Linked DNA regions of Latilactobacillus sakei subsp. sakei DSM 20017 = JCM 1157. The protein of the gene in region 2 interacts with the protein of the main gene of each other region in a pairwise test. Links are inferred from orthologs where the notes say so. Each region holds a gene or a part of one and is shown on either strand. Other genes may lie near its edges.

The links. The genes of interacting proteins can lie anywhere in the genome.
Region 1: the proteins of leuS (region 2) and ligA interact in binary tests that used the Escherichia coli proteins (3 or more experiments, as listed by UniProt). The link is inferred for Latilactobacillus sakei subsp. sakei DSM 20017 = JCM 1157 from one-to-one orthologs.

What each region holds. Positions count from the first base shown.
Region 1 is NZ_AP017929.1:908,611-912,847, reverse strand. Bases 1-2,978 are described here. They hold ligA (NAD-dependent DNA ligase LigA), read right to left. Parts: upstream 2,518-2,978; coding sequence 484-2,517; downstream 1-483. Other genes in these bases: LEUCM_RS04520 (CamS family sex pheromone protein), read right to left, coding at 1-401. Outside these bases: DNA helicase PcrA, read right to left, coding at 2,996-4,237. UniProt on the Escherichia coli protein: DNA ligase that catalyzes the formation of phosphodiester linkages between 5'-phosphoryl and 3'-hydroxyl groups in double-stranded DNA using NAD as a coenzyme and as the energy source for the reaction.
Region 2 is NZ_AP017929.1:1,021,473-1,027,837, forward strand. The notes cover bases 1,481-4,541. They hold leuS (leucine--tRNA ligase), read left to right. Parts: upstream 1,481-1,829; coding sequence 1,830-4,253; downstream 4,254-4,541. Other genes in these bases: LEUCM_RS05115 (LysM peptidoglycan-binding domain-containing protein), read left to right, coding at 1,481-1,497. Outside these bases: more of LEUCM_RS05115, read left to right, coding at 1-1,480; LEUCM_RS05130 (winged helix-turn-helix transcriptional regulator), read right to left, coding at 6,201-6,365.

The DNA of each region.
Region 1 (4,237 bases), 110 kb from region 2 along the record:
TCTTTTTGACCATTATCCTCGGGGTTTAAGCCCTCTGTATTCGTTTTTGATTTACGTGCTAACCATTTTTGCGCTTGAGCGGTCTTTAAACTTTGCCCTTCTTGGAAAACATATTTTGAAGTTGGAAATTGTTCTTTGGATAGTTTAAGAAGCCCACTCTCAAGACTCTTAACATCAAAAGAGGTATTACTCTGTTGCGTTGTTAATCCTCGAGTCTGACTAGTTTTATACTGACCATTATCAATTACGCCTTCATACATACTATCGGTCACTTTACCCGTTGTTTGTAATTTTTTAGTCGCTTTACTACTTGAACTCGATGAAGTGCCTGGAAGACTTGTGCAACCTGCTAACAATAAAAGAGTTGCTGCTGCAACGACCCATATTTTATACTTTGCCACTGAGAATGGTGCCTCCTTAATTCCGATTAAAGCGCGTTAAATAAATTAAACGCGCGCTCTTGGTTATTATACCGAACTTTACCTACTGCGCCAAATAATTATCTAAATCAGCTTCATTAATAATGGGGATGGCCAATGACTGTGCTTTTTCAAGTTTGCTACCAGCATCTTGACCCGCAATTAACGCATCCGTCTTCTTAGAAACAGAACCTGTGACCTTCGCGCCGTTATCTTCAAGCAATTGCTTCAATTCACCACGTGTATACTGCTCTAATTTACCCGTTAAAACAACCGTCTTACCGTTAAAATAGCTGTCACTAGTTGCTGCTTGGGCTTTAGTAACACCGGTATAAGTTAAATTAACGCCAACTGCTTCTAATTCTGCCATCAAGGTTTGGACTTGGCTATCCGCAAAATAAGTCACCAGGCTGTCGGCAATAATCGTGCCAATCGTATCAACCGTAATGATGGTTTCTTGATCACTCGCCATCAAGGCTGCTAAGTTTTGGAAATGTTCAGCCAATAAACGGGCAGCTTTAGCACCCACATGGCGAATCCCTAACCCAAATAATAACCTTTCTAGCGAATTCTGACGACTAGCATCGATGGCATTTAATAAATTATTAATAGATTTTTCTTTAAATTTATCCAATTGGGCTAAATCATCCGCCGTTAAACGGTATAAATCGGCCACATCGTGGATTAACTCTTTTTCTAAGAGTTGTGTAATGATTCGAGGCCCTAAACCATCGATATTCATCGCGTTCCGGGAAGCAAAATGGGTGAGTTGTTCCTTCATTTGAGCCGGACACATTGGATTAATGCAGCGTAATGCGACTTCTTCATCCAGATGCACTAAATCGTGACCACACGATGGACAAGTTGTTGGTATGCCGTACGCTTGGCTATCGCTAGGGCGTTTGGCTAAAACAACTTGCGAAATTTCAGGGATAATATCCCCTGCTTTATGCAGAAGTACTGTATCAAGCAAGCGGACATCTTTATCGCGTAACATATCCGCATTGTGTAGCGATGCCCGCGCAACGGTCGTCCCCGCTAGTTGAACCGGATCCATCACCGCGGTTGGTGTCACAACTCCCGTTCGGCCAACAGTCCATTCGATTTCACGAATAACAGTCTCTGCTTCTTCAGGTGGAAATTTATAGGCAATTTCCCAACGGGGCACTTTGACTGTATTACCTAATTGACGTTGGAGCGCGAGGTCGTTTACTTTTAACACAACCCCATCGATGCCGTACGCCAAATCGTTCCGTGTTCCTTGGTATTGTTCGATAAATGCCTGTACTTCAGCCATATTTTGACAAACAACAGACGTTGGATTCACGTTAAAGCCTAATTCCGCTAAAACATGGAGGGCCTCACTTTGCGTTGTCGCCTGCACATCATCAAACGTGACAATCGTATAGATAAAGGCACTCAATTGACGCGCAGCTGCCACCTTAGCATCCAATTGGCGTAAACTACCAGCCGCCGCGTTCCGTGGATTAGCAAACGGTTCTTGGCCTTCTGCTTCCCGTTTTTGATTCAAATCTGCAAAAGCCGCTTTGGGCATGTAACATTCACCGCGGACCTCAATTGAAACGGGACGCGTTAGTTTTTGCGGAATCGCCTTGATTGTCTTTAAATTCTGAGTAATATCTTCACCAATTGTCCCGTTACCACGCGTGGCCCCCCGGACAAAGCGGCCTTTTTCATAAATTAAATCAATCGCTAAGCCATCGATTTTTAACTCGACATTATACTCGATTTCCGTTGCCGTATTTTTTCGTAACCGTTGGTCAAACGCTGCCAACTCGGCTTCAGAAAAGACATCCCCCATCGATAACATGGGAATCTCATGCGTGACCTTTGTAAAACCTGGTAAGACTTGGCCACCGACTTTTTGAGTTGGTGAATCATTGGTCACAATCACCGGAAAAGCGGCTTCGAGCTGCTCTAAATCACGATACAACTCATCGTACACATGATCTTCCACTAAGGGCGCATCCTGTGTATAGTACGCCTGACTGTAGTCGGCTAATTGATCGCGCAATTGTTGCGCAAGTGAAGCCGCCTCACTCTGGGTATAATCTTCAACTGGTTTGGCTAAACCCATATTGGACACTCCTTTGTTGGATTGAAACGTGCTCTGTTAGGCATATTTCTGTGCTTAACAAAATTTGCCAAATCGTCGATTACATCGTCAATTCGTCAAATCCAGTTAATGCTCAAAATATAGGCGCCTACCGTCGCACTCTGATTTTGAAACGTGCTTTTTGTTGTAACAACTTCCGCTTAATCTAAAATATCCCTTAATCTTAAAACCTTGATTAAGTGCTATTTTGTATTAATGCTCAGTTGCTAAACACAACAAAAAGCCACTCTGATTTTAAACGTGTTTTTGACACAATTTCTTCCGTCTAGCCACGTCTGTCAAATAATCGATTGCATCGATTATTTGACAGACTGAGCTATACTCAGAAACTACCCGTGTAAAAAGACACTCTGATTTTAAACGTGCTCCAGCAGCGTACTCTTCCGGTTATTTGCGGTATTACACTAATCCTCAGAGTATAATCGCCTGCTTGCGCACTTTATTCTACTTTTTCTATTGGTGCAAAGCTTGCTAGTAGTCTCTTGACACCTTGTTCCTTGAAGGCGATGTCTAGTTCTTGGTCGCCGCCTGTGCCGTTGACCTTGACGACTGTGCCAATGCCCCACTTCTTATGTTGGACTTTTTGGCCCGCTTGCCAACTACCACTCTTATCGCCACCGGTTGTATCGGCAATTTTATGACTAGTGGTTGTTTTAGGCCCGTTATACGTCGTAGCGGTTGCTCTGGCGTAGCTATTCGACTTGCCAAATGGTAGCTTACGTTCTGGAATACTGCCGGCATTGCCGCTCGCGTAATCCAATAATTTATCATCAATTTCACCAACAAATCGTGAAGCTTGGTTACTTTGTTGACGACCATACAACATCCGTGAATAAGCATTCGTTAAATAAAGCTTACTTTCAGCACGGGTAATTCCAACATACGCCAAACGCCGTTCTTCTTCTAACTCGTCTTCTTCCAATAACGCCCGTGATAGTGGGAAAATACCTTCTTCCATCCCCATTAAAAAGACTACTGGGAACTCAAGGCCTTTAGCCGCATGCAAGGTCATCATCGTGACTTCACTAGCTTCTTCTTCAACAGAATCCAAATCAGAAACCAATGATAATTCCGCTAAGAAGTCCACAAATAAATCACTGTCTTCTTCTTCGGGTTCATAATGCTCATCAAATTGTTTCGTTACAGATAGTAATTCTTCAATATTTTCTAAACGGGTTTGTGATTCTAGTGTATTTTCAACTTCAAGTGCCTTCTTGTAGCCGGTCTTGTCCAATAATTGTTCGGTCAAGTCCGTCACGTTTAAGAATTCACGCATCTTCGCTAAATCACCAATGACGTTCCCAAAGTCGATTAAAGTATTGCGACTTCTAGCGGGAATCGTTGATAATTCAGCATTTTGTGCCGCTTCCAATAATGACCATTGGTGATCATCGGCAAACTGCCCTAATTTTTCAAGCGTGCCAGGGCCAATCCCCCGTTTAGGGCTGTTGACGATCCGTTCAAAACTCATTGAATCGGCCGCATTAACGACTAAACGTAAATAAGCGAGGATATCCTTAATTTCTTTCCGGTCGTAGAATTTGTGTCCGCCGACCATTTTATAAGGCATGTTAGCTTTAACAAACGCTTCTTCAATTGTCCGAGATTGCGCATTAGTCCGATATAACACTGCAAAGTCGCCGTATTTACGGTTATTTTTTTGCATTTCTTCTTGGATCTT
Region 2 (6,365 bases):
GCTAGCTCAGCACGTCAATTAGCAAGTGAAAATGATTTGTATGCTTCAGTAATGATTGCCCAAGCTTCTCTTGAATCAGGTTTTGGGAATAGCGCTTTAGGCAAAGCCCCTAACTACAACTTATTCGGTGTTAAAGGGAGTTACAACGGTAGCTCTGTCTACATGTTAACAAACGAAGATGATGGTCATGGTAATCTTTATCAAATCAACGCTGCTTTCCGTAAATATCCTTCATATTACCAATCACTACAAGATTACGTGCATGTTTTGAAGAATACTTCTTTTGGGTCAACACCTTATTATCAAGGGGCCTTCAAGAGCCACACAACAAGCTATCAAAATGCGACGCAATATCTTCAAGGTCGCTATGCCACAGCTACGAACTATGCAGCTAGTTTAAATCGCCTTATCCAACAATATAACTTAACGCAATATGATACACCTGCTACAAGTGGTAATAATGGTGGTACGGGCACAACACCAACGAACCCAACAACACCAACTAAACCAACGAATGGTGAAAAGTATACGGTTAAAGCTGGCGATTCAGTTTACGGCATCGCTAAACGTTATGGGATTTCAATGAGTACTTTAATTAGCTGGAATAACATTAAAAATAATATGATTCACCCTGGTGATGTCTTAATCGTTTCGGCTAACAAACCAACAACACCAACGAATCCGACGACACCAACCAACCCAACGAATCCAAAAAAACCAGCAAATGGTGAAAAATACACAGTTAAAGCCGGCGATTCAGTTTACGGCATTGCTAAGCGTTACGGTATTTCAATGAATACGTTAATTAGCTGGAATAACATTAAAAATAACATGATCCACCCGGGCGATGTTTTGATTGTTTCTGCTAAACAAACAACAAACCCAACAACACCAACGAATCCAACTAAACCGACAAATCCAACGAACCCAACAACACCGGCGAATAACCAAACTTACACGGTTAAGTCTGGCGATTCAGTTTGGGCAATCTCAAACCGCTATGGTGTTTCAATGGCGAACTTAGTGAAGTGGAATAATATCCGTAATAACTTCATCTATCCTGGTCAAAAATTAATTGTTGGTCAAAAATCAACGGGACAAACAACACCGCCAACAAATAACAACAACAATAGCAGTAGTAATAATAACAATGGCTCAACAACGACAACCGCTAAAACCTACAAGGTCAAAGCTGGTGATTCAGTATGGCGGATTTCACAACAATCAGGAATCTCAATGGCTGAATTGGTTCGTTTAAATAACATTAAAAATAATTTTATTTATCCAGGTCAAGTGTTAAAAGTCAGTGCTGGTAAAACAACAACTAACAATAACAACCAAACAACGCCTAATAAAACAAAGTCTTATACCGTTAAATCAGGTGATAGCCTATGGTCAATCGCTCAAAAAAATGGCACGACAATCAGTAAATTAAAGACTGCTAATGGATTACGTTCAGATTTAATCTTAGTTGGCCAAGTCTTGAAATTGAAGTAAGAGTTTGGTATGCTAAGAACAATTATTTAACGTTGAGAGGGATTAGTAGTTAAGTGAAACGTCCAGAGAGCGTGTGGTTAGTGCGAACACGTCGTTGAACTTAGCGAACTCACCTTTGAGTTTTCTATTGAAATCAAGTAGATAGAAACGTCAGCCACGTTACGGCCAGAGAGTTGTTCAGTTTGAACTGGGCAGAACTTAGGTGGCATCGCGGTCAATTCGTCCTATGGTATTTATACCATAGGACTTTTTTGACGTTAAGTGGATTAAAAAAGAGTGCGTCAAAAGTGTCTATACTTTTGAAAGTACGCTAAAAATAAGGAGTGTTTGATATGACTTACGATCATCGCGCAGTTGAACAAAAGTGGCAAGCCTACTGGCAATCACATAAATCTTTTAAAACAACAGAAGATAAAGATAAGAAAAATTTCTACGCATTAGATATGTTCCCATACCCATCAGGACAAGGGTTGCACGTTGGCCATCCTGAAGGCTATACGGCAACTGATATCTTGGCCCGGATGAAACGGATGCAAGGCTTCAACGTGTTGCACCCAATGGGTTGGGATGCATTCGGCTTACCTGCTGAACAATATGCGTTAGATACGGGGAATAACCCTGCTGATTTCACGCAAAAAAATATCAACACTTTCAAACGTCAAATCAATTCATTAGGCTTCTCATACGATTGGGATCGCGAAGTGAATACAACGGATCCTGATTTCTACAAATGGACCCAATGGATTTTTGAAAAAATGTACGAAAAAGGCTTGGCTTATGAAGCCGAAGTTGCTGTTAACTGGAGCCCAGATTTAGGGACAGTTGTGGCCAACGAAGAAGTGATCGACGGTAAAACTGAACGTGGTGGTTATCCTGTTTACCGGAAACCAATGCGTCAATGGATGTTGAAGATTACGGCTTATGCTGATCGTTTAATTGACGACTTAGACCTTGTTGATTGGCCTGAAAGTGTCAAGGATATGCAACGTAACTGGATTGGCCGCTCAAAAGGCGCTGAAGTTTCATTTGCTGTTGAAAACCATGACGCTAATATTGACGTCTTCACAACACGTGCCGACACAATGTTTGGTGTGAGTTACATCGTGATGGCCCCAGAACACAAATTAGTGGCTGACATCACAACGCCTGAACAAAAAGCTGCCGTTGATGCATACTTAAAAGAAATCGAACACAAGAGTGATCTTGAACGGACTGATTTGGCTAAGGACAAAACAGGTGCCTTTACGGGTGCTTATGCCATCAATCCAGTGAACGGCGAACGTTTACCAATCTGGATTTCAGATTACGTTTTAGCTTCATACGGGACTGGTGCTGTCATGGCCGTTCCTGCACATGACCCTCGCGATTGGGAATTTGCCAAGAAATTCGGTTTACCATTGAAACCAGTTGTTTCAGGCGGTAACCCTGAAGAAGCTGTTCACACAGAACCTGGTGTAATGATTAATTCAGATTTTTTAGATGGCTTAGACAAACAAGCTGCTATCGACAAGATGATTCCATGGTTGGTTGAACACAAAGTGGGTCATGAACAAATCAGTTATAAATTACGTGACTGGTTATTCTCACGTCAACGCTACTGGGGTGAACCAATTCCAATTATTCATTGGGAAGATGGCACAACATCTGTCGTTCCAGAAGATCAATTGCCACTTGAGTTACCATTAACAAGTGATATCAAACCTTCTGGTACTGGTGAAAGTCCACTTGCGAACTTAACAGACTGGTTAAACGTGACGGACGAAAATGGTCGTAAAGGCCGTCGTGAAACGAATACAATGCCACAATGGGCTGGTAGTTCATGGTATTACCTCCGTTATATCGATCCTAAGAACCCTGATAAATTGGCTGATTTTGACAAGTTGAAGGACTGGTTACCAGTTGACATGTACATCGGTGGTGCAGAACATGCTGTTCTTCATTTACTATATGTTCGTTTCTGGCACAAATTCTTGTATGATATCGGTGTCGTCCCAACGAAGGAACCATTCCAACATCTATACAATCAAGGGATGATTTTAGGCGATAACCACGAAAAAATGTCTAAATCAAAAGGGAACGTTGTTAACCCTGATGATGTTGTTGATCGTTTTGGTGCTGATACATTACGTCTATACGAAATGTTTATGGGCCCATTAGATGCTTCAATTTCATGGAGTGAAAAGGGCTTAGCTGGCGCTCGTAAATTCTTGGACCGTGTATGGCGTTTATACACAGAAGAAGATACGGACGAAAACGACCAACTTTCAAGTAAGATTGTCGCTGACAACAACGATCAATTGAAGAAGGTTTACAACGAAACCGTTAAGAAAGTCACAGAAGACTTCGAAAGCATGCACTTTAACGTGGCCATTTCACAATTGATGGTCTTCATCAACGATGCTTATAAAGCAGATACATTCCCACGTGAATATGCTGAAGGCTTCGTGAAATTATTAGCCCCAATCGCACCACATATGATGGAAGAATTATGGGCAATGCTTGGTCATGATGATTCAATCAGCTATGTTGATTGGCCAACATTTGACCCAGCAGCATTTATTGCTAATGAAGTGGAAGTCATCTTCCAAGTTAACGGTAAGTTAAAGGCCAAAGTAACAGTGGCTAAAGACACACCGAAGGAAGAATTAGAAGCGATGGCAAAGGCCAACGAAAAAGTAGCCGAATTTATCGCAGATAAGACAGTCCGTAAAGTGATTGCCATTCCAAACAAATTGGTAAATATTGTAGCGAATTAGAGTGCGTTCAAGCTCGGTCAACTTTTGAGCATTATCAGAGGGAAGCGAATAAGCGACGCAGTCGGTTGTTTGATTCACTGGGATAAGCGCAGAAAGTTAGCTTGAAAAGCACGATTCAAAAAGGACAGACAAATTCAATTTTGTCTGTCCTTTTTTCTTATCTAAAGTTAATAGTTAGGAACCTAACAAATACTATTGATCTACAAAACCTTATTTAATAGTATTCTAAAATGATAAAAAGATTAGAAAAGACATTGATTTTCTTCTTTTTTTATTATACGATGATAAGTAAATTTAGATTGTCGGGTTAACCAACAATGGGAATACCTAAATAGAAGGGTTTGAGGAGAATGAAACGGAATTTAAATGCCCGTCAGATGCAGATGATTGCATTAGGTGGGACAATCGGATGGGGGCCAATACGACGATTAAATGGACAGGGCCTTCTGTCTTAATCGCTTATGGCATTGCCGGTCTATTATTGTACTTAATCATGCGCGCTTTGGGGGAAATGTTGTACGTTGATCCAGATACGGGATCGTTTGCGAAATTTGCAACGGAATATATGCACCCCATTTTTGGTTATTTGACAGCTTGGAGTAATGTTTTCCAATTTGTGGTCGTTGGGATGAGTGAAATGATTGCAATCGGTGGCTATCTAGAATTTTGGTGGCCGAATCTGCCAGGGTGGGTTCCAGGTTTAGTCGCAATTACGTTCTTATGTGCCGCTAATCTCATATCGGTCAGCATGTTTGGTGAATTAGAATTCTGGTTTGCCCTAATTAAAGTGGTGACGATTGTGTTAATGATTGTCGCTGGTCTCGGATTAATCATCTTCGGGATTGGAAATCACATGCATCCGGTTGGGATTAGTAATTTATGGACACACGGCTTCTTCACGGGTGGATTCAAAGGCTTTGTCTTTGCCCTTGCGATTGTCCTTGCTTCTTATCAAGGGATTGAATTAATTGGGATTACGGCCGGGGAAGCCGAAAACCCACAAGAAACATTAGTTAAAGCGATTCAATCAACTGTTGCTCGGATCCTCATTTTCTACATCGGTGCTATTTTCGTCATTTTAAGTATTTACCCTTGGAACGAACTCAACCAAGTGGGTTCACCATTTGTCCAAACCTTTGCTAAAATCGGGATTACCGCCGCAGCCTCAATTATTAATTTCGTTGTGATTACAGCGGCCTTATCAGGCGCTAACTCTGGGATTTACAGTGCGAGTCGAATGACGTTTACGTTGGCTAATAATGGGCAATTACCAAAACGCTTCTTGAAACTCAACCGACATGGCGTGCCATTTTATGCGGTTGGTGCGATTTCATTAGGGATTTTAATTGGTGTGATTTTAAACGCGATTCTACCATTGGTTTATCCTAAAGCTGGCAATATCTTCGTCCTTGTTTATAGTTCAAGTGTCTTGCCAGGAATGGTGCCTTGGTTTGTCATCTTAATTAGCCAAATTGCCTTTAGAAAACAACACGCCGAAAAGATGGCAACCCATCCATTTAAAATGCCATGGTCACCATATTCCAACTACATCACGTTGGCGATGTTGTGCTTAACATTAGTTTTCATGTTTATTAATCCAGAAACACGGATCTCATTAATTGTCGGATTAATCTTTTTAGTCTTGATGATCGTTATTTATTTCGTGAAGTTTGGACGTCAAAAAGAATAGAAGAGTGTGCCATAAGTTCAGGATATGACTTATAGAACACGGTTAGACTATCAATATTCAAATAGTGAAGAAGGCGCCAAGACAAGCATTACTTGTCCTGGTGCCTTTTTTGCTATCCAGATTTCTATCGTCTAGACGTGCTTTTTGGTTGCAACAACTTCCGCTTAATCTAAAATTGGCAGTAATCCTAAAACCTTGGATTACTGCCAATTTTGTATTAATGCTCAGTTGCTACCCGCAACCCACAGCGCTCTTTTTTAGTAGATTGGATTAATTTGATCACGATGCAAGACATTGATCGATTCGCCATCTGATTGGCGGCGGTCGATATTATCTTCACCCCATAAGCAGAGTAGGTTCAAAATCTTATTGAGTGATTGACCGTATTCAGAGAGGCTGTATTCAACCCGCGGCGGAATTTC